Accumulibacter sp.: one gene and its partner. The protein of the gene in region 1 binds, or shares a complex with, the protein of each later gene. Links are inferred from orthologs where the notes say so. Each region holds a gene or a part of one and is shown in the gene's direction. Other genes may lie near its edges. The genes, in order: V5B60_RS16235 and accD.

What was found.
Region 2: the proteins of V5B60_RS16235 (region 1) and accD are in contact, whole or in part, in a solved structure (PDB 8UXZ), measured with the Escherichia coli proteins. The link is inferred for Accumulibacter sp. from one-to-one orthologs.

Annotation. Positions count from the first base shown.
Region 1 is NZ_JAZKUG010000001.1:3,702,662-3,717,960, forward strand. Bases 7,648-10,499 are described here. They hold V5B60_RS16235 (acetyl-CoA carboxylase carboxyltransferase subunit alpha), read left to right. Parts: upstream 7,648-8,515; coding sequence 8,516-9,484; downstream 9,485-10,499. Other genes in these bases: V5B60_RS16230 (SulP family inorganic anion transporter), read left to right, coding at 7,648-8,365; tilS (tRNA lysidine(34) synthetase TilS), read left to right, coding at 9,513-10,499. In the rest of the region: V5B60_RS16200 (universal stress protein), read left to right, coding at 1-351; V5B60_RS16205 (DNA-3-methyladenine glycosylase family protein), read left to right, coding at 446-1,066; ppc (phosphoenolpyruvate carboxylase), read right to left, coding at 1,145-3,901; V5B60_RS16215 (CHRD domain-containing protein), read left to right, coding at 4,139-4,390; V5B60_RS16220 (OmpA family protein), read right to left, coding at 4,449-5,690; V5B60_RS16225 (hypothetical protein), read right to left, coding at 5,687-5,869; more of V5B60_RS16230, read left to right, coding at 6,161-7,647; more of tilS, read left to right, coding at 10,500-10,940; V5B60_RS16245 (potassium transporter Kup), read left to right, coding at 11,199-13,097; scpB (methylmalonyl-CoA decarboxylase), read left to right, coding at 13,131-13,910; V5B60_RS16255 (response regulator transcription factor), read right to left, coding at 13,971-14,570; V5B60_RS16260 (sensor histidine kinase), read right to left, coding at 14,567-15,299. UniProt on the Escherichia coli protein: Component of the acetyl coenzyme A carboxylase (ACC) complex. First, biotin carboxylase catalyzes the carboxylation of biotin on its carrier protein (BCCP) and then the CO(2) group is transferred by the carboxyltransferase to acetyl-CoA to form malonyl-CoA.
Region 2 is NZ_JAZKUG010000001.1:468,938-478,638, forward strand. The notes cover bases 6,753-9,701. They hold accD (acetyl-CoA carboxylase, carboxyltransferase subunit beta), read left to right. Parts: upstream 6,753-7,760; coding sequence 7,761-8,642; downstream 8,643-9,701. Other genes in these bases: trpB (tryptophan synthase subunit beta), read left to right, coding at 6,753-6,937; trpA (tryptophan synthase subunit alpha), read left to right, coding at 6,940-7,761; folC (bifunctional tetrahydrofolate synthase/dihydrofolate synthase), read left to right, coding at 8,644-9,701. Outside these bases: asd (aspartate-semialdehyde dehydrogenase), read left to right, coding at 1-231; V5B60_RS02130 (FimV/HubP family polar landmark protein), read left to right, coding at 442-3,438; V5B60_RS02135 (hypothetical protein), read left to right, coding at 3,519-4,115; tRNA pseudouridine(38-40) synthase TruA, read left to right, coding at 4,119-4,937; V5B60_RS02145 (phosphoribosylanthranilate isomerase), read left to right, coding at 4,934-5,581; more of trpB, read left to right, coding at 5,732-6,752.

The DNA of each region.
Region 1 (15,299 bases):
CCGGCCGTCCTCGATCGTCTGGTCGCCGGAGCCGACGGAAAGTCGAAGGATTATCTCGGTTTCATCAAGAAGCTGTGCAAGGATGCCGGGGTCGAGTTCACGACGCTTTCGGTGGCCAGCGACTCGCCGTGGGAAGCCATCGTGAACGTGGCCGAAGACAACGACTGCGACCTGATCTTCATGTCCAAGCATGGTCGCGGCGGCCTGACGTCGCTGTTGCTCGGCAGCGAGACCTATCGCGTGCTGACCCATTCGAGCATCCCGGTGCTGGTCTACCGGCCGCCCGAGATCGACGCGAGCCGCCGCAAGGCCAAGGAGAAAGCCCGGGAGAAGGAACGGAAGCGGGCCTGATCGCGGCGGCAGGAACGTCCCTCCGCGTCACGTCCGGTGCGGTGCCCGAGTGGCCGGGCGCCGCCAGCACGCGGCCGGCTGCTTGGCCACGGTCGTGCTGACACCACTGTACTGGCAACAGGCTTCGAGCGAACTGGCGCTGGCCGATCCAGTCCTCGGCAGCCTCGTCGAGCGCTTTGCCGGCATGGCGCTGGTTTCGCGCGCCGATCCCTTCCTCACCCTGCTGCGCTCGATCGTCGGTCAGCAAATCTCGGTCAAGGCCGCCGACACGGTCTGGGCGCGCCTGCAGTTGCTCGTCCCCGACATCACTCCGGCCAGAATCCTCGGTTGCCCCGTCGACGGCTTGCGCGGCTGCGGCCTCTCGGCGCGCAAGGTCGAGTACGCGGTCGATCTCGCCGGACATTTCGCCAGCGGGCAGATCGACGTCGAACGCTGGTCGCGGCTGGACGACGACGAACTGGTGGCGGAACTGACCAGGGTCCGCGGCATCGGCGTGTGGACCGCCGAGATGTTCCTGATCTTCAACCAGTTGCGACCGGATGTCCTGCCGCTCGACGATCTCGGGCTGCAGCGCGCGGTGGCGATTCACTACCACGCCGGCGAAAGGCCAGCGCGGCGGGTGCTCGCCGAGCACGGCGAGCGCTGGCGTCCCTGGCGTTCGGTTGCCACCTGGTATCTCTGGCGCAGCCTCGACCCGCTGCCGGTTGAGTACTGAGGCGTTGCCGGCAGACGGCCGGCGGCCGCGGCGCCAGCTTTCCTGTCCCGCCTGCAGGCAGCCAGCGCAGACGGTGCTTCAGCCGCTGTTGCGCAGCCCGGCGGCGATGCCGTTGATCGTCAGGTGCAGCGCCCGTTTGACGTGTTCGTCTTCGTTGCCGGCGCGCAGGCGCTTGATCAGCTCGATCTGCAGGTGGTTCAGCGGATCGAGGTAGGGGAAGCGGTGGCGGATCGAGCGGGCGAGCAACGGATTGTCGGCGAGCAGCCGGGTCTGGCCGCTGATCGCCAGCAGCCCCTCGACCGTCGCGTGCCATTCGGCCTGCAGGCGGGGGAAGATCGCCGCGCGCAGCGCCGGGTCGCTGACCAGTTCGGCATAGCGCCTGGCGATCGCGAGGTCACTCTTCGCAAGCACCATGTCCATGTTCGAAAGCAGGGTGCGGAAGAAGGGCCACTCGCGGTACATCCGCTGCAGCAGCGGCAGGCCATCCGGGTGCGCCGCGAGGAAGTCGCGCAGCGCGCTGCCGAAGCCATACCAGCCGGGCAGCATCAGGCGGCATTGCGCCCAGCTGAAGACCCAGGGGATCGCCCGCAGATCCTCGATGGCGGTCGTCTTGCGGCGCGAGGCAGGGCGGCTGCCGAGATTCAGGTGAGCGATCTCGGAGATCACCGTCGATTCCCAGAAGTAGCGCTCAAAGCCGGCGGTCTCGTAGACCAGGGAGCGATAGGCGCGATGTGCCGATTGCGACAGTTCGTCCATCGCCTCGAGGTAGTGCGGGTGCGGTGCGGCAGCGGGCGGGGCGAGCAGGGTGGCTTCGAGAACGGCGGCGGCGACGATCTCGAGGTTGCGCCGGCCCAGTTCGGGGTTCGAGTACTTGCTGGCGATCACCTCGCCCTGTTCGGTGACCCGCAGCCGGCCCTGCACGGCGCCGCCGGGCTGCGCGAGGATGGCCTGGTAGCTCGGGCCGCCGCCCCGGCCGACCGAGCCACCGCGGCCGTGGAAGAGGCGCAGCTTGACGCCATGCCGCGCGAATACCTCGACGAGCGCAATCTCCGCCTTGTACAGCTCCCAGCCCGAAGTCAGGAAGCCCCCATCCTTGTTGCTGTCGGAGTAGCCGAGCATGATCTCGTGCAGGTCGCCGCGGCTGTGCAGGAGCTCGCGGTAGGCGGGCAGTGACAGCAGCTCATCCATGATCCGCGGGCAGTTGCGCAGATCGGGAATGGTCTCGAACAAGGGAACGATGTTCACTGCCAGGCTCCGCGCCGACGGCCGCAGCAGACCGCATTCCTTCAGCAGCAGCGCTACTTCCAGCAGGTCGGAGACGCCGTCGGTCTTGGCAATGATGTAGTTCTCGATCGCCTGCGCACCGTAGGCCCGCTGTGCCGCGGCAGCCGTGCGGAAGATCTCGAGTTCATCGCGCGTCTCCTCGCCGTACGTCAGATGCTGCGAGGAGAGCGGGCGCGCCGAGCCGATCTCCGCCAGCAGCAGGCCGACACGCCCGGTTTCGTCACGCTGGCGGTAGGCGGTGCCGGGCATCGCCGTTTCCAGAAGCTCGCCGACGACGCGCTCGTGCACCTCCGAGTTCTGCCGCAGGTCAAGCGACGCCAGGTGAAAGCCGAACACCCGTGCCGCCCGCCGCAGGTCTCGCAGGCGGCCGCGTGCCAGCAGCGCCGAGCCATTGGCAACCAGTGAGCGGTGGAGGATGTCGAGCTCGTCGGCGTATTCTCCGGCGTCGGCATAGGGCGCCGCTTCGCCGACCGCATGCCGTTCCGGTTCGATGCCGTCGAGACGGCGCGCGGTCGCCGCCAGGCGCGCGTACACGCCGGTCAGCGCGCGTCGGTACGGCTCATCGCTGCGCGCGGCGGAAGCATCGGGTGAGCGCGCAGCGAGTGCCTGCAGCGCTTCGGAGACGCTGACCAAGCCGTCAGCGAGCGACAGCTCGGCGCCGAGGGCGTGCACCTCGTCGAGATGGAAGCGCAGCGCGCGCGCCGATTGCAGGCGCAGCGCCTCGCGCGTCACCGTTGCCGTGACGTAGGGATTGCCGTCGCGGTCACCGCCGATCCAGCTTCCAAGGCGCAGGAAGGCCGGCAGTTCGGCGTTGCGCAGTCCCGCGTGGGCAGTCGCCAGATGATCCTCGAGCCAGCCGTAAAGGCGCGGCAACTCGCGCAGGAACGTGTAGTCGTAGTAGGACAGTCCGTTGATCACTTCGTCGAGCACCAGCAAGCGGGTGTTGCGCAGCATGCGCGTCTGCCACAGGCCGAGAACCGCGCGCCGCAGTGCCTCGTCGAGTGCGTCGTGTTCGTCCGGGGTGAGTTGGCCTCGGTCGCGCCGCAGCAGCAACTCGGCGATCTCGCGCTGGGCGTTGAGGGTGCTCTTGCGCTGCACCTCGGTCGGGTGTGCGGTGAGCACCGGCACGATCGACGCCTCTTCGAAGAAGCCCCGCAGGCAGGTCGCATCGATTCCTGCTTCTGCCGCACGCTGCAGCGCGTGCGCCAGGCTGCCCTCGTGCGCTGGCGATCGGGCGACGAGATGGGCGCGTGAGCGGCGGATGTGATGCTGGTCCTCGGCGATGTTCGCCAGGTGCGAGAAGTAGCTGAACGCGCGGATGATCGTCTGCGTCTGCTGTCGCGACAGATTGTCGAGAATGGCTGTCAGCTCCTGGCGCGCGTTGCTGTCATCGTCGCGATGGAAGCGGATGGCACTGACGCGGATGCGCTCGACCAGATCGAAGCTCGCCTCGCCCTCCTGCGCGCGCAGCGTATCGCCGAGGATGCGGCCAAGGCAGCGGATATCCTCGCGCAGCGGCAGGTCCTTGTCCGTGATGAGGTCTTCAGCCATCTTCTGCTCCTGTTGGTGGTTGGCGAGCCGGCTACGGCGGCGACTGCAGCAACTCCCAGTGAGCGCGGGGAACGCTGCGGGCGACGCCGCCGGTGCACGACCGTGTTGCATCGTCACCGGTCGCCGCCGGTGACCCAGGGCACGACTTTACGGCACGCGGCAACCGCTGTGAACAGCCGCAGCGGCGAGTGGCGCGGCAGGCAACGCGCGCCAGTGGCTGCGCCGACGGCGCACGCCATGGCGGGCTACCGTAAGGATACTGCCGCGTTCTTCAACAACTTCGGCGGCGGGACCCTTGCCGGTGCGCGCACGGCGCTTCTTGCCGGGCTCGATGCCGGCACCGCCTACTTCAACATCCACACCAGCGCCTTTCCCGGGGGCGAGATCCGCGCGTTCCCCGAGCGGGTTCCGGAACCCGCATCGCTGCTTCTGGGCGCCCTCGGGATCGGCGCACTGCTGCTGAGTCGGCGCGGACGTCGTCGCCTCTGAGCGCCGGCTCCTTGCAGCCTCTGCCCCGGACCGGCCGCAACAGGCGCAGGCGGCGGCATCAGCAATCGCGTACGCGGAACTCGACCCGTCGATCGAGGGCGTCACCGGCATCGTCGGTTCCCGTTCCGACGAGGTTGTCGCGGGAACCGACGCCGCTCGCCAGCGTGCGTTTGCCGAGCTGCGGCTCGGCGCCGGCGAGACGGTCCTTGATCGCCTGCGCCCGCTGAACCGACAGCCGCTGGTTGGTCGGCTCGTCGCTGCTGCGACTGGTGTGGCCGACGATCTCGAGGCAGGCCCTGTTCTCCACGGTGCGTCGTGCGATCTGATTGAGCCAGAGGGGGTAGGGGCCGCTGATCTGGCCTTCGGTGATGAACTGGGCCGACCCAGGGCGAAAGAGGAACTTGAGAGCGAGCTGCCGATTGGCGAGACCATAGTCCACCAGACGGGCAAAGGCCTGGGTCGCCTCGTCGCGCCGTTTCAGTTTCCAGGCTGACAGATAGGCGCCGTTGTGCGCGCGCAGTTGGTCACCGCCGGCGGTGTCGAGCGCACGTCGATAGAGCTCGAGCGCTTCCTGGTAGCGGCGGCGATTGTAGGCGTTGCCGGCATCGTTGAGCAGCGCCGCAGCCATGATCCGCGCGGTATAGACCGGATTGATCGGGTCGCCTGCCTGGCTGCCCTGACAGGTCCTGATGTAGGCATCGATCGCCGGGTCACGGGTCCATGCGGGGCTGTCGGCGTCGAAGGGCAGGGGCGTCGTCTGCACCCCGTCCGGCCGCGCGCGGGCCACGCTCTTGCCGATGACCCGGCCAGTCTTCAGGTCGGCGAGCGCAAGGCAGACGCGGAAGGCGTCGCGCTCCCCGCCCGGCTGGCCGCTGCGGTCGTTGATCGGCGTCAACGTGCCGACAAGCACCAGAGGTTGGCCGGCAAGGTTGCTGGCATTGAAGGTCTGCACTGCCAGTTGTGGGTGATCACGGCGCACGAGGTCGACGATCTTCTGCTCCATCGAGCGGGTGGCGGCCGACTGGCTGCCGGTCACTCCGTCGACCGGCGGGTCGATCAGCAGCACCTGCCGCGGACCACTGGCTGGTGGCAGTTGCGTGGTGCGCAACAAGTCGCTGGCCGCCTTGGAAATGGCTTCATCAAAGCCGACCGGCGTCGCTGCCGTGGGTGTCCGTGCCGGCTGCCCGACCTCGTGTTGCCCTGGGGTCTGGCAGGCGATCAATGCCACGCAGGCAAGGGCGAGCAACAGCCGGAAACCGGGCCGCTGCCACCCGCCAGGAATGAGGTCGGGTGGGTTCATCGTCGGCGCTCCTTCTGCTTCACTGCAGCCAGGTGATGCCGGCCGAAATCCTGCGCTCCCATCAGACGCGGCAGCCCAGGCGCCACGAAATGACTGGCGACGGCGCCAGCCGTCTCGCGGTCTTCGGCTGCTTCGCCGAGAAAGATGCCTGCCACCTGCCGCTTCCCTCGAATCATCATGTTCAGCTCATCTTACCGTAGCCCGCGAGCGCCGGTCTGGTCCCTTGCCGCAAACGGGCAGCACACTCTCGACCCAATGCCGGCGCACGAAACATGTGCAGATGGCCTGAATGATGCGCTCTTCGTGCGCCATATTGGGCAATGGAAGCTCGAGACGTGTTAGGATGACCCATTCCTGAGTGGTTTTCTCGGGAATCATCAGTCTTTGCGCGGCAAAGACAGGGAGACTGCGACAGGCTTTTCTGCAACATGCGGCTTGCTGGACGGGGAGGTGGGGCCATGGAACTGGCGATGACGGCCAAGAATGACAAACTGATCGGCGATTTCTGGGGAGGGCTGGCGGCGATGCTGGTCGCGCTGCCTTCGGCGATTGCTTTCGGTGTCACCATCTATGCTTCGATCGGCCCGGCTTATGCCGGTTTGGGTGCCCTGGCCGGGATTCTCGGCGCGACGGCCCTCGGCCTCGTCGCACCGGCCCTCGGCGGTACCAACCGCCTGATCACGGCCCCCTGTGCACCGGCAGCCGCCGTGCTCTCGGCGTTCGCCATTGAACTGGTGCGCCAGGACGTCGATCCCGTGTTCATCGTCCTCATGCTCACCGCGCTCGGACTGGTGGCGGGAGTGATCCAGCTCCTCCTCGGCTTCATGGGGATCGGCAGCCTGATCAAGTACATCCCCTTTCCCGTCGTCAGCGGCTACCTGACCGGTGTCGGCCTGATCATCATCGGCAGCCAGATCCCGAAGTTCCTGGGTGTCTTCGGCAATGTTCCGCTGTGGCGAACGCTGATCTCGCCAGACAGCTGGCAATGGCAGAGCGCCCTGATCGGCGGCGTCACGGCCGTGGTCATGGTCGGCGCGCCTTGGTTGACCCGCGCCGTGCCGGCAGCGATCCTCGGCCTGCTGGCCGGCATCGCGACCTACTTCGGGCTGGCACACTTCGTCGATGAGTCGCTGCTCGTCCTCGAGGGCAACAAGTTCATCATCGGCTCGCTTGGCGGCTCGGCCTCGAGCATGCTCGAGGCGATCACCGGTCGCTGGCGCGACATCGGCGAACTCAAGCTGAGCCAGATCGGCAACCTGATGGGCACCGCGTTGACGCTCGCGGTCCTGTTGTCGATCGATACGCTGAAGACGGCGGTCGTGCTCGATGCGCTGACGCGCAGCCGACATGATTCCAACCGTGAACTCGTGGCGCAGGGAGCCGCGAACGTCGTCTCGGCCTGCGCCGGCGGCATGCCGGGAGCGGGCCAGATGGGCGCGACGCTGGTCAACCTGGCGAGCGGCGGGCAGACGCGCGTCTCGGGAATCGTCGAGGGTGTACTGGCGCTGGTGGCCTTCCTTGCGCTCGGAGCGTTCATCGCCTGGATCCCGGTGGCGGCGCTGGCCGGCATCCTGCTGGTCGTCGGCGTGCGCATGATCGACCACCACAGCCTGCACCTGCTGCAGTCGCCGTGGACGATCCTCGATTTCGTCGTCATCGTCGTCGTCGTCATCGTCGCCCTGGCCTACAGCCTGATCGCCGCCTCGGCGGTCGGCATCGCGCTGGCGATGTTCCTCTTCATCCGCGAACAACTCGGCAGCACGATCATCCGCAACAAGGTCGAGGGCGGCAACCGCTTTTCGAAGCGCGTGCGTCTCGGGCACGAGATGGATCTGCTCGAGCGGCGTGGCGAGCAGACGATCATGCTCGAACTGCAGGGCAGCCTGTTCTTCGGCACCAAGGACCAGTTGTTCAGTGCGCTCGAACCGGAACTCGGCAAACGCCAGTACGTACTGCTCGACATGCGTCGCGTGCAGTCGGTCGACGTCACAGCCGTGCATCTGCTGAGCCAGATTCGCGACTCGCTGAGCGAACGCGGCGCCTTCCTCATCTTCAGCAGCCTGACGCACACCTTGCCGAACGGACGCAACATCGCCGAGCTGTTCGCGCAGATGGATCTCACCAATGACAGCCCGCAGGTCAAGGTCTTCCGGGAAATGGACGACGCTGTCGAGTGGATCGAGGACCAGGTGCTTGGCGAAAGCCCGCAGCGCAGCGCCGAACTGCCGCCGCTGGAAGTCTGGGAGATGGAAATCTTCAAGGACGTCAAGGAGGACGCGCTCGTCGACCTGGTCGAGCGTCTCGAACGGCGGGTGGTGCCGCGCGACGAGAGACTGTTTTCGACCGGCGACGCCGCCGACCAGCTCTTCCTCATCCGCAAGGGCGCCGTGCGCATCTCGGTACCTGTCCCGGGAACCAGCCTCAGCCGTCATCGACTGACCTACGGCCGGGGCGATTTCGTCGGCGGCATGTCGTTCATCACGCACGCTGCGCGCTTCAGCACCGATGCCACCGCTACCGAGGACAGCGAGGTCTACGTGCTTCGCCGCGAGGATTTCGAGTTGCTGCGCGAACAGCACCGGCGACTCGCCTTCCAGCTCATCGAGGGGGTGGCGCGCGTGCTCGCCTTCCGCCTCGGCTATGCCGACAGGGAACTCCTGGCAATGCAGGAGTGATCGGCCTGGCCGCCGGGATGCCGTCACGCGCGACGGCGTCCACGTCGCTCGCGGTGTGCATCCGGGGTCGGGGCGGCGGCGAGGCTGCCGCTTTTCGGGTTACAATCGCAGCCCTCACAACCCACCTGCACGCCGCTCCGGCCGGGCCCGATGAAAACCAGCTTTCTCGACTTTGAACAACCGGTTGCCGACCTGGAGAGCAAGATCGAAGCGCTGCGCTCCGCACAGGAGAAGTCGGCGGTCGACATTTCCGAAGAGATCGACGGACTCGAAGAGAAGAGCCGGCTGCTCACCCGTGACATCTATTCCCGCCTGACGTCGTGGCAGGTGTGCCAGGTTGCGCGGCATGCGCAACGGCCGTACACGCTGGACTACCTCAACCTGATCTTCACCGACTTCGCGGAACTGCACGGCGACCGCGCCTTTGCCGACGATCGTGCGATCGTCGGCGGGCTGGCGCGGCTCGACGGCGAATCGGTGATGGTCATCGGCCACCAGAAGGGCCGGGACACCAAGGAGAAACTGTTCCGCAACTTTGGCATGCCGCGGCCGGAAGGCTACCGCAAGGCGTTGCGCCTGATGCGCCTGGCCGAAAAGTTCGGCATTCCGGTGCTGACCTTCATCGACACGCCCGGCGCCTATCCCGGCATCGATGCCGAAGAGCGTGGCCAGTCGGAGGCGATCGGGCGCAACCTGTACGTGATGGCCGAACTGCAGGTGCCGATCGTCGTCACGGTGATTGGCGAAGGCGGTTCGGGCGGTGCGCTGGCGATCGGTGTCGGCGACGTCCTGCAGATGCTGCAGTATGCGACCTACTCGGTGATCTCGCCGGAGGGTTGCGCGTCGATTCTCTGGAAGAGCGCCGAGAAGGCCAGCGAGGCTGCCGAGATCATGGGCATCACGGCGCAGCGCCTGCAGTCGCTCGGGCTGGTTGACCGCATCGTCCCCGAACCCATCGGCGGCGCGCACCGTGACCACGCCGCGATGGCGGAGAATCTGCGGCAGGCGCTGCGCGCCTCGTTGCAGCAACTCAGGAAGGTCCCCTTGGCAGACCTCCTGCAGCAACGCCTTGACCGTATCCTGTCGTACGGGGCGGTCAGGGAACTGCAGCCCGGCTGAGCCGGAGTACGGCTGGGATCCGGCGAGGTTGCCGAGCGGTCGCGCCACGCGCGGAGCGGATCCGTCCGGAGGGAGGGACGCCACGGTCGAACCCACCCTGGCAGCGATTGTCGGGCGTTTCATCGCACCGCGGCTGGCGCGCGGCCGCCGCGTCTGCGTCGCGCTTTCCGGTGGTCTCGACTCGGTCGTCCTGTTGCACGCCCTGAGCCGGCTGCGCGCCGCAGGGCTGGACTGTGAACTTTCGGCGCTGCATGTCCATCACGGCCTGAGTCCGCATGCGGACGCCTGGGTAGACTTCTGCCACGAGTTCTGCCGGCGGCTCGACGTGGGGCTGGCGATCGGGCGCGTGCAGGTGCCCCTGGGCAGCGGCGAGGGGATCGAAGGGGCGGCGCGGCGGCAGCGACAGGCCGTCTTCGCGCGCTGCCAGGCGGACTGGCTGGCGCTCGCCCAGCATCGCGACGACCAGGCGGAGACCGTCCTCTTCCGGCTCCTGCGCGGCGCCGGCGTGCGCGGCGCTGCCGGCATGCCCGACGAGAGAAGCCAGGCTGCCGGTCCACGGCTGATCCGGCCGCTGCTCGGCCTGTCGCGGGCGACGATCGCCGCTTACGCGAGCGAACAGGCGCTGTCCTGGGTCGAGGACGAGAGCAACGCCGACCTTCGTCTGCGCCGCAACCACCTGCGGCACGAGGTCCTGCCGTGCATCGCGCAGCAGTTTCCAGCTGCCGCACAGGCGCTGGCGCGCGCCGCCGGCCACTTCGCCGAGGCAGCGCAACTGCTCGACGAACTCGCCGCGATCGACCGCTTGCTGGTCGTCGGCGCGCATGGCCGGATCGATCTGCGGCGCTTCAATCTCTTGAGCACGGCGCGAGCGCGCAATCTACTGCGGCATGAACTGCATGGCGCAGGCATGCGGGCGCCGGAGACGCGCTGGCTCGACGAGGCGCTACGGCAACTCGCGAGCGCCGACACGGCCGCGGCCACCTGCATCGCCACCGTCGACGGCGCGCTCCACGTCTATCGCGACGAGATCCACGTCGTTCGCCAGCGGCCACCGATCCCCACCCTACCGCTGGCATGGCGCGGCGAGGCGCAACTTTCCTGGGGCGCCGACCGGCTCAACTTCGCTGCAGCGACTGGCGGCGGCATCAGCCGCCGGTTGCTTGCCGGGGATGTGGTCTGCCTGCGGACGAGGAGCGGTGGCGAGGCATTGCAGCCTGACCCGCGGCGGCCGCGCCGCCCCCTGCGCAAGCTCTTCCAGGAGGCCGGGGTGCCGCCCTGGGAACGCGACCGCCTGCCGTTGCTGTGCTGTGGCGAACGCGTCGCCTGGGTGGCAGGCCTCGGCGTCGATGCGGCGTTCGCCTGTGCCCCCGGGGAGGCCGGCATCGTGATCGCCCTGCAGAGCGGCGCACGGCAGCGAATCGAGCAGGGTCTGGAGTCGCCGGCCGGAACTGCATGAGGTGGGTCGAGCGAGCCGTGGCCGGGGCCGTGGGCGCAGGCGGCGCATCGCGCGCCAACCCGAGAGAAAGCATTGCTGGCCCATTGCGGGCGCAGTACAATCGCGCCGCGTGGTGCGATGCACAAATCGGCCCCAAGAGGCGGGGATACTGCGGCTCTTGCGACTGGCTTAGGTCACCGGCGGCGTCGACCGGACACTCCGGGGATGCGAGCGCGGCTCGTGTTCTTCTTCTTTTTCTCCTTTTTCTTCGGAGAGCACATGACTGCGGCGACGGCGCACGGCGAGCAGACTGGACTGGCGACGACGGCACTGGCGGCGATGGGTGTCGTCTTCGGCGACATCGGAACCAGTCCGCTGTATACGATGAAGGAGGTGTTTGGCGGCCACCATCCGCTGGCGGTCACCGAAGCCAATGTCCTCGGGATCCTCTCGCTGGTCTTCTGGGCGTTGACGATCACCGTGTCGCTGAAGTACGTCCTGTTCATCATGCGTGCCGACAACAAGGGCGAGGGCGGCATCATGGCTCTGACCGCGCTGGCACTGCGCACGGCGAACGCCGCTCCGGCCGTCCTCTGGCTGGTGACTGCGCTCGGCATCTTCGGCGCGGCGCTGTTCTACGGTGATGCGGTGATCACTCCAGCGATGTCGGTGCTGTCGGCAGTCGAGGGACTGGAAGTCGCGACGCCACTGCTCAAGCCTTACGTGCTGCCGATCGCCACGGCCATCCTGGTCGTGCTGTTCTTTTTTCAGCGACACGGCACGGCGGCAGTGGGGGCGCTGTTCGGTCCGGTGATGATGTTCTGGTTTGCCACGCTGGGCGGACTGGGGTTGTGGAACGTGGTACAGCACCCGGCGGTGCTGGCTGCGATCAACCCCTGGTACGCCATGTCCTTCTGCGTCGAGAATGTCGGCATGGCTTTCCTGGCGCTCGGTTCGGTGGTGCTGGCGATCACCGGCGGCGAGGCGCTGTACGCCGACATGGGGCATTTTGGCCACCGGGCGGTCAAGTGGGCCTGGTTTGGCTTTGTCTTTCCGCTGCTTTACCTCAACTATCTCGGTCAGGGCGCACTGATCCTTGCCGACCCGGAAGCGATCGAGAGCCCCTTCTTCCTGCTGGTTCCGGACGAACTGCTGCTGATCCCGCTGGTGGTTCTGGCGACGATGGCGACCGTGATCGCCTCGCAGGCGGTGATCTCGGGCGCCTTTTCGCTCACCAGCCAGGCGATGCAGCTGGGCTATTGTCCGCGCATCCAGGTGAAGTTCACCTCCGAGCGGGAAAAGGGCCAGATTTACGTGCCGAACATCAACTGGCTGCTCCTGCTGACGGTGATCATCGTCGTCCTCGGTTTCCGCTCCTCGTCCAACCTGGCGGCTGCCTACGGCATCGCCGTCACCCTGACGATGATGATCGATACCATCCTTGCCTTCGTCGTCGTGCGTGCGTTGTGGCAATGGGGCTTGGGCCGTGCCATTCTCTTTCTCGCCTTCTTCGTCGTCGTCGATTTCGCCTTCTTTTCGGCGAATGTGATCAAGATTCTCGATGGTGGCTGGTTCCCGCTTGCGCTGGGCTGCACAGTCTTCGCGCTGCTGTCGACCTGGCGGCTCGGTCGCAAGCTCCTGTACGAAAGACTGCAGAGGGATTCGGTGCCGCTCGAACCCTTCATCGACAGCCTGGCAGCGGGCGGACCGCATCGCGTCGATGGCACCGGCGTTTTCATGACCGCCGAGCCCAACGGGGTACCGCGGGCTCTGCTGCACAACCTCTACCACAACAGGGTCCTGCACGAGCGGGTCGTGCTGCTCAACGTGGTGACCGAGGACGTGCCGCACGTCGAAGACGAGAACATCCGCATCGAGTCGCTGCCGGCTGGTTTCTACCGGGTATTCGTTCGTTATGGCTTCAAGGACGATCCCGATGTGCCACGGGTGCTCGAACGATGCAGCACGATGGGACTGCCGTTCGAGATGATGGAGACCTCGTTCTTCCTGGGGCGCGAGACGGTCGTCACCATGCCGATTTCCGGGCGTGCGCGGATGGCATACTGGCGGCAGATCCTGTTCACCTGGATGTTCCGCAATGCCGACACGGCGACCGCCTTCTTCAAGATCCCGCCAAACCGGGTCGTCGAGCTTGGCGCCCAGGTGGAGTTGTCGTAGTCCTGGCCTGCTCGGCGGGCGATGGGGGATTCTGTGGCACTGATCATTACGGAAACGCGGGATGCGGTCGGCACGATCGTGATGAACCACGCAGCGCGCCGCAACGCGCTGAGCGAGGCGCTGATCGGCGAGATCACGACGGCACTCGGCGCTTTTCGTGAGCAGGCGATGCGCGCCATCGTGCTGCGCGCTCCCGCCGGCAGCAAGGTCTGGTCGGCCGGGCACGATGTCAGCGAGTTGCCGGCCGGCGGCCGCGATCCCCTCGGCTGGAGCGACCCCCTGCGGGTTCTCATCCGGGCGATCCAGGAATACCCGGCGCCGGTGCTGGCCCTCATCGAGGGCGGCGTCTGGGGCGGAGCGTGCGAGGTGGCGATGGCCTGCGACCTCATCGTGGCGACGCCTGAGGCCACCTTCGCCATCACGCCGGCGAAGCTCGGCGTTCCGTACAACCTCGGGGGGCTGCTGACCGTCTTGAACATGATCCCGCTGCCGGTGGCGAAGGAGATGCTGTTCACCGCGCAGCCGATCCCGGTGGCGCAGGCGCTGAACCTCGGTGTGGTGAACTACGTGCGGCCGACGGAGGAGATCGAAGCCTTCGTCTACCGGCTGGCGGAACAGATCGTCGCCAATTCGCCCCTCAGCATTGCCGTCATGAAAGAGGAGCTTCGCCTCCTCTCGAGCGCGCGTTCGGTCACTCCGGAGCTCTTCGAAAGGATTCAGGGGTTGCGGCGAGAGGTCTACGACAGCCACGATTACCAGGAGGGGCTGGCCGCCTTCGCCGAGAAACGCAAGCCACGTTTCCTCGGCCGCTGAAGTCCCTGCCATCGGATCGCCGCACGCGCCGCGTTGCGGCGCTGGCGCGGGCGCTCGTCCTCAGCGCTTGCCGGCGAGCAGTTGCGCCAGTTCGACGGCGGTGCGCACGCCCATCTTGTCGAAGAGATTGGCGCGGTGCACCTCGACGGTGCGCATGCTGATCTGCAGTTCGTCGGCGATCAGCTTGTTCAGCTTGCCGGCGAGAACCAGTTCCATGACCTCGCGCTCGCGCGTCGTCAGGCTGCTCAGGCGCGCACTGAGCGAGTCGGCGTCGGCGGCGGCGAGACGCTGGTTCGCATCGAGTTTCAGCGCCTCGACGACCCGGTCGACCAGTTCGTTGTCGTTGAACGGCTTTTCGACGAAGTCGAAGGCGCCCTTCTTCAGCGCCGCGACCGCCATCGGCACGTCACCGTGGCCGGTCAGGAAGATCACCGGCATGCGGCAGCCACGCTCGCAGAGAACGTCGAACAGTTCGGGTCCGCTCATGCCGCCCATGCGGATGTCGAGCAGGATGCAGCCGGTGCATGAGGGCAGCCACTCGGCGAGGAAGTCCTCGGCTGACGGATAACTCCGGCAGGCGACGCCGCAGGACTCGAGCAGCCAGGCGAGCGAGTCGCGGATCGCGTCGTCGTCGTCGATCAGGTGGGCACAGGGCGTCATTGACGGTGGATCGGCAGGGTGATGACGAAGACCGAACCGCCTTCCGGGTTGGCTTCGACCCACAGGCGGCCGTGGTGGAACTCGATGATCGAGCGGCAGATGTTGAGGCCCATTCCCATGCCGTCGGCCTTGGTCGAGAAGAGCGGCGTGAAGAGTTTCTCGAGCGCTTCCGGTGGGATGCCGGGGCCACGGTCGATGACGCGGATTTCCATCTGCGCGTCGACCTGCCCGAGCCTCACCGTCAGCCGTCGGCGCTCGGCCGGCAAGCCGGCCATCGCCTCGATGCCGTTGCGCATGAGGTTGAGCAGCACCTGCTCGAGCATCACCGGGTCGGCCAGCAACTCCGGCCGCATGCCCTGGATTTCGCGCACGATGCGGACGCCGCGATTCCTCGCCGCCGCCTCGATGAAGCCGACGCTGTCGTCGATCACCTCGGCGAGATCGCAGGGCGTGAGCTTCGGCTCGCTCTTGCGGACGAAATCGTGCACGCGGCGGATGATCTGGCCGGCGCGTTGCGCCTGCACCGCCAGCTTGCCGAGCGCTTCCCGGATCTGCAGCGGGTTGAAGTTGCCGGAGTCGAGTTTGTTCAGGCAGCCGGCGTTGTAGCTGGTGATCGCCGCCAGCGGCTGGTTGAGTTCGTGCGCCAGAGTCGAGGCCATCTCGCCCATGGTCACCAGGCGGGCGGTCACCTGCAGCTTCTCCTGCTGCTGGCGGGCGACCTCCTCGGCC
Region 2 (9,701 bases), 3.2 Mb from region 1 along the record:
ATCGTCGCGCAGGGCAACCCGTGGGTGAAGGTGGTGGCCAACGAGCGCGAGGCGACGGAGCGCGAGCTGACGCCGGCCGCTGTCAGTGGCACCCTGACCATACCCGTCGGTCGCCTGCACAAGCTGGCGATGGGTCCGGAATACCTCGCCGCCTTCACCGTTGGCGACCAGTTGCTCTGGGGTGCGGCCGAACCGCTGCGGCGGATGCTGCGCATCCTGCTCGATGACTGAGCGCCAGGGGGCGCCGCATTCGCCGCCCTCGCGCCGGTCAGACGGGTCTCCGGCCCGAAGCCAGCGCAGGGCGAGAAACATGTTTGGCTTGCATGGCTAACCTCATGATGTTACTTTTCTAATTCCGATCTGGACGCTCAGGGTGGCGCCGTGGCCAAAAAACTACCTCACACAGCACGAAAGCTCAGACTGCGGACTTCCGTCTGCGCCGTGGCCTCTTCGCTGGCGCTCGCCGTTTTCCCGCTCCCCGGCCATGCGGCCGGACTGGGCAAGCTGACCGTCTTCTCGGGACTCGGGCAACCCCTGCGCGCCGAGCTGGAGGTCTTTGCCAGCCGCGAGGAACTGGCTGGCCTGAAGGCGCAGATCGCCTCACCGGAGGCGTTCAAGCAGGCCGGAGTGGAGTACAGCTCGACTCTCTCCGGTCTCTCCGTGAATGTCGACAAGCGCCCGAACGGCCAGGCCGTCATCCGGCTGACGTCGGCCCGGCCGATCAACGAACCCTTCGTCGATGTCCTCGTCGAACTCAACTGGCCGACGGGCCGCCTTCTGCGCGAGTACACGTTCCTCCTCGATCCGCCGGAGTTCGCCGCCCGCACGGCACCGGCGCCGAGCGTTGCACGACCGCTCGCAGCGGTCAGCCCGCCCGCCGAGAGTCGGCCCAGCGAAGAGCGCGCGCCGCGAGCGGTACGGCCGCGTGCCAGCGAACAGCGGCTACCGGCAAACGACGGCGGGGCGACCCACGAGGTCAAGCGTGGCGAGACCCTGAGCCAGATCGCGCGCGAACTGAAGCCGGAAGGCGTGTCGCTCGACCAGATGCTGCTCGGGCTGTTCCGGGCCAACCCGGATGCCTTCGACCAAGGCAACATCAACCGCCTGAAGGCCGGCAAGGTGCTCTCGGTGCCTGATCGGGCAGCGCTCGAGGCGATCCCGAAGGGCGAGGCGCAGAATGTCATCGTCGCCCAGTCGGCCGACTGGGGAACCTATCGCAAGAGGCTCGGCGCCGCGGCTGCCGAAGCGCCGGCGCGGGAAGAAGGTCCAAGGCAGCAGGCTGCCGGCCGGGTCAGTACCCGGGTCGAGGACAAGGCGGCGGGACCCGTCGAGCCGCGGGATCAGCTCAAGGTCTCGAAGACCGAATCCGCGGATGCCAAACCACTGTCAGCACAGAAGCGCGGCGACGAAGATCTGATCGCCAAGGAGAAGGCACTCCGGGACGCCAATGAACGCTTGGCAACGCTCGAGCGGAATGTAGCCGAACTGCAGCGACTGCTCGAGATGAAGAGCCAGACGCTGGCGGATCTCGAGCGTCAGTCTGCCGGCAAACCGGCGCCGGCACCAACCGGCGCACAGCCTCCAGCAAGCCCGGTGACGGCAGCCGCCCCCGCAGCAATCCCGACGCCCCCCCCGACGCCCGCCCCTGGCGTAGCGGCACCAGCACCGGCAGCAGCGCCCGCAGGCCCACCGGCCGAGGCGAAGCCGGCCGATCCCGCCGTGCCGGCACAGCCACCGCGGGTCGACGCGCCACCGCCGCCGCCAACGCCGGTTGTGGAGGCAGCCAAGACACCGCAACCGCCGGCCGCGAAACCTGCCCCACCGCCGCCAGCGGCGGAAGAACCGGGCTTCCTCGCCGATCTTCTGGGCAATCCGGTGACCCTCGCCGGCGGTGGCGGCATCGCGGCACTGCTCGCCGGATACTGGTTCTACAAACGCCGTCGCGAAGGTGCCGCCGAAACGGAACTGGCTGCGTCCGGCAGCTTGACGCCATTCGGCGAGAGCGTGGCCGACAAGTCGATATTCCGCAACACCGGCGGGCAGACTGTCGACACCTCGCACTCGATCGGGCAGACCGATTTCAGCCAGGCTGGACCCGGGAGCATCGACACGGACGAGGTCGACCCTGTCGCCGAGGCCGACGTCTATATGGCTTACGGGCGCGACGCCCAGGCCGAGGAGATCCTGCTCGAAGCCAAGCAGAAGGAGCCCGGACGCCACGCCATCCATCTCAAGCTGCTGGAGATCTACCTGGCACGGGCCGACGCCAAACCCTTCCTCTCCTTGGCGCAGGAACTCTCTGCGGCAACCGGCGGCGTTGGACCGGAGTGGGAGAAGGCTGCCAGCATGGGGCGGCAGCTGGCTCCGGAGAATCCACTGTTCGGCCAACCGGTTGCGGCGGCCGAGGCAGCCGGCATGCCGCCCGCCGCCATGCCCGCCACCACCGTCGTCGCAAGCGCAGCGATGCCACCGGAAGAACTCGAGGACACACTCACCAGACCAGGGGAGCTGGCGGGAATCGTGGCGGCGGTCGGCGGGGCAGCGATCGCTGCGGCGGCAACACCCACCCGTGACGATCAGGTGGTGGCGCAGGCATCGTCTGCCAGTCTCGAGGAACTCGACTTCGACCTCGGCGGGGACGGCGGCGGTCTGATGACACCGAGCGATGCCGGGGAAGTCGCGCTCGAGACGACGCTCGCCTTCGCTGCCCCACAGCACGAACAGACGCTCGATTTCGACCTCGAGACGTCGCTGCCGAAGGACGCCATCCCGTCCGGCGAGCACGGCGATGCTGCGCGGCTGATCGACGATGCGAGTGCGCTCGAGGTCACGATGCTGGTCGCGCCGGAACTACCGGCAGGCGAACGCGCGTCCGGGGCGAGCCACGAGTTCGAGTTCGACCTCAGCGAGCCGGCTGCGGACGAACCCGCGTGGAAGGTCGCGACGCAACCCCAGGGGCCGCTGGACGAAGGGCCCGAAGGCGTTGCAGAAAGCGCGGAAGCGTTGGAATTCGACGTCCGCCTCACCGAGTCGACGGTGCTCGGCGAGGCGATGCAGAATCCAGCCTTCGACATGTCCTCGATTTCGCTCGATCTCGGACAGGCGGAGACCCTCACCGCAGGCGCCACGCCGTCCATGATGGGCGCGCTCGACTTCTCTTTCGGCGCAGATCAGGCCGAGACGGTGGTCAATCCGGACTTCGCTGCCGACCAGACCGATACCGAGGTCAATCCGAGCTTCGGCGAGGCCACGGCGCTGGCCGAGCAGGGCGAGATCAGCTCCAGTGAGGAAGTGGCAACGAAACTCGACCTCGCCCGGGCTTATCAGGAAATGGGCGACGCCGAAGGAGCACGCGAACTGCTGCAGGAAGTCGTCAACGAAGGTGATTCGGGACAGAGGCAAACAGCCCTGGCGCTCCTCGCGGCGCTGCGCGACTAGAGGAGAAGACAGTCCACCCCGCTTGACCGTACACCGGTAGCCCACGCGCGGCGACCAGAGACAGGAGGTCGAGCAGGAACATGCATCCGAGCATACTTCTCGCCGCTTGGTTCGTCGGGGTCGCTGCCATCCAGCTGCTTGCAGGGAAGCTGCTGCTGGCTGCCCTGATCGTGCTTCCCGTTTTCGGGACGGTGGCTTTGCGCGGCTGGCTGCAACTCGTCTCGCGTGCCCGCTGGCTGCTCGTGTCGCTGCTCGTCGTCGTGGCTTGGGGCACAGCCGGCGATGCGGCCTGGAACGTCCCGCTCGCGCCCAGCCGGGAGGGGCTGCGCGACGCCGGCACCCATGCCGGGCGACTGCTGTTGCTGCTGATGGCGGTCGTCGTGCTCAGGCAACGCCTGCCGCCACGCGAGATGTTGAGCGGCTTCTACCGCCTGCTGACGCCGCTGCGCCGCTGCGGACTCGATGTCGATCGCGCTCTCGTCCGTCTGCTCCTGACCCTCGACATGCAGGACCGCCTGCCGCGGCCGCGCGACTGGCGCGCCCTGCTCGCCGTACCCGCCAGCGGCGAGCCGCAGGTGTTCGAACTCAGCGATCGCGGCCTCTCACCATTCGACCACCTGCTCCTGGCGCTGCTGCTGATCAGCCTGCTGTCGCTGCTTGCGCTGGCGGTGGCCTGAGAGATGCGGGTCGCACTGGCGGTCGAGTACGATGGCAGCGGATTCCGCGGCTGGCAGCAGCAGCCGGGAGGAGGAACGGTCCAGGATGCCTTGCAGGAGGCCCTGCAGGAGTTCGCCCGGGTCCCGCTGCACGTCGTCTGTGCCGGACGTACCGATGCCGGCGTCCACGCCTTGGGGCAGGTCGTCCATTTCGATACCACTCTGGAACGCTCGATGTATTCCTGGGTGCGCGGCGCCAACACCTTCCTGCCACCGGCAGTCGCCGTCCGCTGGGCGCAACGGGTTCCCGCCGAATTTCACGCCCGGTCGTCGGCCTCATCCCGGCACTATCGCTACGTCCTGCTCAACCGCATGCACCGAACCGGAACCTGGCACGGGCGGGTGGCTTGGCACCACCACCCGCTCGACCTGCAGCGCATGCAGGAGGCAGCCACCATGCTGCTCGGCGAACGGGACTTTTCTGCCTTTCGCGCAGCCGAGTGCCAGGCGATCTCGCCGGTCAAGATCATGCAACGTGCGGACATCCGCCGCCATGGCGACCTCGTCGTACTGGATTTTGTCGCCACCGCCTTCCTGCATCACATGGTGCGCAACCTGGTCGGCAGCTTGGTCGCCATCGGCCAGGGCCGGCATCGCCCGCAGTGGATCGGCGAGTTGCTCGCGAGTCGCGACCGCCGCCTGGCAGCGCCGACCTTCCCGGCCGCCGGCCTCTACCTGATCGCCGTGAACTATCCGGCACGATGGGGCCTGCCCACCGACGACGCCAGCGACTTCCTCTCGCTTCTGCCGGTCACTTGTCCAGCAACGGCAGCGACGCCATGAGCCCGCGCATCAAGATCTGCGGTCTCACCCGGACGCAGGACCTGCAGCAGGCGGTGCAGGCGGGCGCCGATGCGCTGGGGCTGGTCTTCTATCCACCGAGTCCGCGCTACGTCGACCCGTCGACGGCTGCCCGCCTGGCAGGACACGCGCCGCCTTTCGTCTGCATCGTCGGGCTGTTCGTCAATGCCGATCCGCAGACGGTTCACGCAACGCTGGCACAGGTTCCGATTCACCTGCTGCAGTTTCACGGTGACGAAGACGAGGCCTACTGCCGCCAGTTCGACCGCCCCTACGTCAAGGCGGCGCGCGTCAGACCGGGGCTCGATTTGTTACAATACGCAGCTGCTTTCCCGTCGGCTCAGGCCATCCTGCTCGACGCCTTCGTCGACGGCTACGGCGGCGGCGGCAAGGTCTTCGACTGGTCACTGGTGCCCGCAGCACTGGGCAAGCCCCTGATCCTCTCCGGTGGTCTCGATGTGGACAACGTCGGCGAAGCGGTGCACCGCTTGCGACCTGCCGCGGTCGACGTATCCTCGGGGGTCGAGGCGAGCAGGGGAATCAAGGATGCCGGCAAGATGCGCGCCTTCGTCGCGGCGGTGCGTGCGGCGGGGTCTTCCGGCGGAGCGGGCAGCAGGACATCGTAAGGGGTTGTGCATGCACACGAATTCTGCTGGCAGGACGCGGACGCGCTGGCGTCACCACCTGGCCAGACATACTTGAGGCGAGGTCAGCCTGCCGTTCCCGACTGATGCCGTGCCGGCATCCTGCTGCAATCCCTCGCAAGGAGTATGTTGATGGCCGTCCATGACCATGATTTGCCCGACGCCACTGGCCACTTCGGCCCGTACGGCGGCGTCTTCGTCGCCGAGACGCTGATCGCCGCGCTCGACGAGCTGCGTGAAGCCTATGCTGCCGCGCAGCGCGATCCGCAGTTCCTTGCCGAATTCGAACACGATCTGCAGCACTACGTCGGTCGGCCAAGCCCGCTGTACCACGCCAGGCGCTGGTCGGAGCGCCTTGGCGGGGCGCAGATCTACCTCAAGCGCGAGGACCTCAACCACACCGGCGCACACAAGATCAACAACTGCATCGGCCAGGCGTTGCTCGCCCGGCGCATGCACAAGCCGCGCGTCATCGCCGAAACCGGCGCCGGTCAGCACGGCGTCGCGACGGCCACCGTTGCCGCGCGCTTCGGCATGGAGTGTGTCGTCTACATGGGGGCAGAGGACATCCGCCGGCAGGCGGCGAACGTCTATCGCATGAAGCTCCTCGGAGCGACGGTGGTACCGGTCGAGAGCGGGTCGCGCACGCTCAAGGACGCCCTGAATGAAGCGATGCGCGACTGGGTCACGCGCGTCGCCGACACCTTCTACATCATCGGCACCGTCGCCGGCCCACACCCGTACCCGATGATGGTGCGTGACTTCCAGTCGGTGATCGGTCGTGAATGCATCCGCCAGATGCAGGAGCAGTGCGGACGCCAGCCCGATGCCGTGATCGCCTGCGTCGGCGGTGGTTCGAACGCGATGGGGATCTTCCACCCCTATCTCGCCACAGCCGGCGTTCGCCTGATCGGTGTCGAAGCAGCGGGCGAGGGCATCGCCAGCGGACGCCACGCCGCTTCGCTCACCGCCGGGCAGCCCGGCGTGCTGCACGGCAACCGCACCTACCTGCTGCAGGACGAGAACGGCCAGATCATCGAAACGCACTCGATTTCCGCCGGTCTCGACTACCCGGGCGTCGGCCCCGAGCACGCCTGGCTGAAGGACAGCGGTCGCGCGGAGTATGTCGGCGTCACCGACGGGGAAGCGCTGCAGGCCTTTCATGACCTGTGCCGGATCGAGGGCATCATGCCGGCGCTCGAGTCGAGCCATGCACTGGCCTATGCCAGCCGGCTGGCGCCTTCGCTGGCGCGGGATGCCATCCTGCTGGTGAATCTTTCTGGTCGCGGAGACAAGGACATGCACACCGTTGCCGACAAGTCGGGAATCAGGTTCTGACCATGGGCAGAATCGAGCAAGTTTTCGCGCGCCTGCAGGGGGAAGGCCGCAAGGCGCTGATCCCGTTCATCACCGCCGGTGACCCGGACCCCGGCTTGACCGTCCCCTTGCTGCAGACGCTGGTCCGTGCAGGCGCCGACGTCATCGAGCTCGGTGTCCCCTTCTCCGACCCGATGGCCGACGGACCGACCATCCAGCGGGCATCGGAACGGGCACTGGCCAAGGGCGTCAGCCTGCGCCAGGTCCTGTCACTGGTCGCCACCTTCCGCGGCGAAGACCGGGCAACGCCGATCGTTCTCATGGGCTACGCGAACCCGATCGAAGCGATGGGCGTCGAGTCCTTCGCCGCCGCCGCTGCCGCCGCTGGCGTGGACGGCGTGCTCGTGGTCGATTACCCGCCCGAGGAAAGCGCGGACTTCGCCGCTGCCCTGCAGCGGCACGCGATCGATCCGATCTTCCTGCTGGCGCCGACCTCGAGTGATGCGCGCATCGCCCAAGTGGGCGCGCTCGCCAGCGGTTACATCTACTACGTCTCGTTGAAGGGCGTCACCGGGTCGGCGACGCTCGACGTCGCTGCGGTTGCTGCCCGCATCCCGGAAATCCGGGCGCGCACCGGCGTGCCGGTCGGTGTCGGCTTCGGCATCCGTGATGCGGCGACAGCCGCCGCCGTCGCCCGCATCGCCGATGCGGTGGTCGTCGGCAGCCGCCTGATCGAGGAGATCGAGCGATCCCCAGCCGCGACCGCCTGTGACAACGTACTGACCGTGCTCAGCGGCATCCGTCAAGCGATCGACGCCGCCGCACCTGCCACCGGAGAAACATGATGGGCTGGCTGAACAAGCTGCTGCCGCCGAAGATCAAACGCAACGACACCGGCATTGCCCGCCGGTCACCGCTGCCCGAGGGCCTGTGGAGCAAGTGCCCGGCCTGCGACGCCGTCCTCTACGCCAGTGACCTGGCGAACAACCGCAATGTCTGCCCCAAATGCGGTCATCACAAGCGGCTCGAGGCGCGTGCGCGAATCGACCTGCTGCTCGACACCGAAGGACGCTCGGAGATCGCCGCCGAAGTGCTGCCGGTCGATGCGCTCTCCTTCCACGACAGCCGCCCGTATCCCGACCGTCTGCGGGATGCAACGACGGCGACCGGTGAAACCGACGCGCTGGTGGTCATGCGCGGCACGATCCGCAAGCTGCCGGCCGTCGTCGCCGCTTTCGAGTTCGAGTTCATGGGCGGCTCGATGGGCTCGGTCCTTGGGGAACGCTTCGTCCGCGGCGTCCGGGTGGCGATCGAGAACCGCGAACCATTCATTTGTGTCACCGCATCCGGCGGCGCGCGCATGCAGGAGGGACTGTTCTCGCTGCTGCAGATGGCCAAGACGACGGCCGTCCTGACGCGTCTCGCGCAGGCGAGGCTGCCGTTCATCTCGATTCTCGCCGATCCGACGATGGGTGGCGTCTCCGCCTCCTTCGCCTTCCTCGGCGATGTCGTGATTGCCGAACCCGGCGCGCTGGTCGGCTTCGCCGGTCCGCGGGTGATCGAACAGACGGTGCGCGAGACCCTGCCGGATGGCTTTCAACGCTCGGAGTTCCTGCTCGACAAGGGCGCCATCGACATGATCGTCGATCGGCGGGAAATGAAGGAGCGCGTCGCGACCCTGCTGGCACTTCTGCAGAAGCGGCCGGCAGCAAACTTGCCTGGATGACGTGAGCGACGGCGCGTACAGCCCGGCGCCGGCCGACGAGCGGCTGCTCGCCTGCCGCGCGCTGGCACCCTGGCTGGCGCACCTCGAGCAACTCCATCCGCGTGGCCAGGCGGGGATTGAACTCGGCCTCGAGCGCGTCCAGCGCGTACGCCAGGAGCTGGCGCAGGACCCGCGGTGCCCGCTGATCGTCGTCGGCGGAACCAACGGCAAGGGATCGACCTGCGCCTATCTCGAAGCGATCTACGCTCACGCCGGTCATCGCGTCGGCTGCTACACCTCGCCACACCTGCTGAACTACAACGAACGCATTCGCGTCGACCGACAACCGGCAGGCGATGCCCTCATCTGTGCGGCCTTCGCCCACGTGGAAGCGGCGCGACAGGCTGCCGGGAACATCGCGCTGACATACTTCGAGTTCGGCACGCTGGCGGCGATGGAAGTCTTCATCACACAACGGGTCGAGGTGCTGATCCTCGAGGTCGGACTGGGCGGCCGGCTGGATGCGGTCAACGCCTACACGCCCGATTGCGCCGTCGTCTGCAGCATCGCACTCGACCATACCGACTGGCTGGGCAGCGACCGCGAGGCCATCGGCTTCGAGAAGGCCGGCATCTTTCGCGCCGGCCGGGCGGCTTTCTGTGCCGATCCCGATCCGCCACGCTCGCTGCTGGCACACGCGCAGGCGATCGGCGCCGAGTTGCAGGTCCTCGGTCGCGATTTCGGCCATTTCGGCGATTCGCTGCAATGGACCTTCTGGGGTCGCGGCGGACTGCGGCGTGCGGGCCTCCCGCTGCCGGCTCTGCGCGGCGCTGGCCAGCTGCGCAACGCGGCGGTCGCGCTGGCTGTCGTCGAGTCGCTGCGCCCGCGGCTGCCGGTCGACATGCAGGCGGTGCGGCGCGGCCTGGTCGACCTCGCCCTGCCGGGACGCTTCCAGGTGCTCGCCGGGCGGCCGACCGTCGTTCTCGACGTCGCGCACAACCCGCAGGCGGTCAGCGGACTGGCAGAGAAGCTCGCCGAGCTGCCATTCGCCGCGAAGACGATCGCCGTCGTCGGCATGCT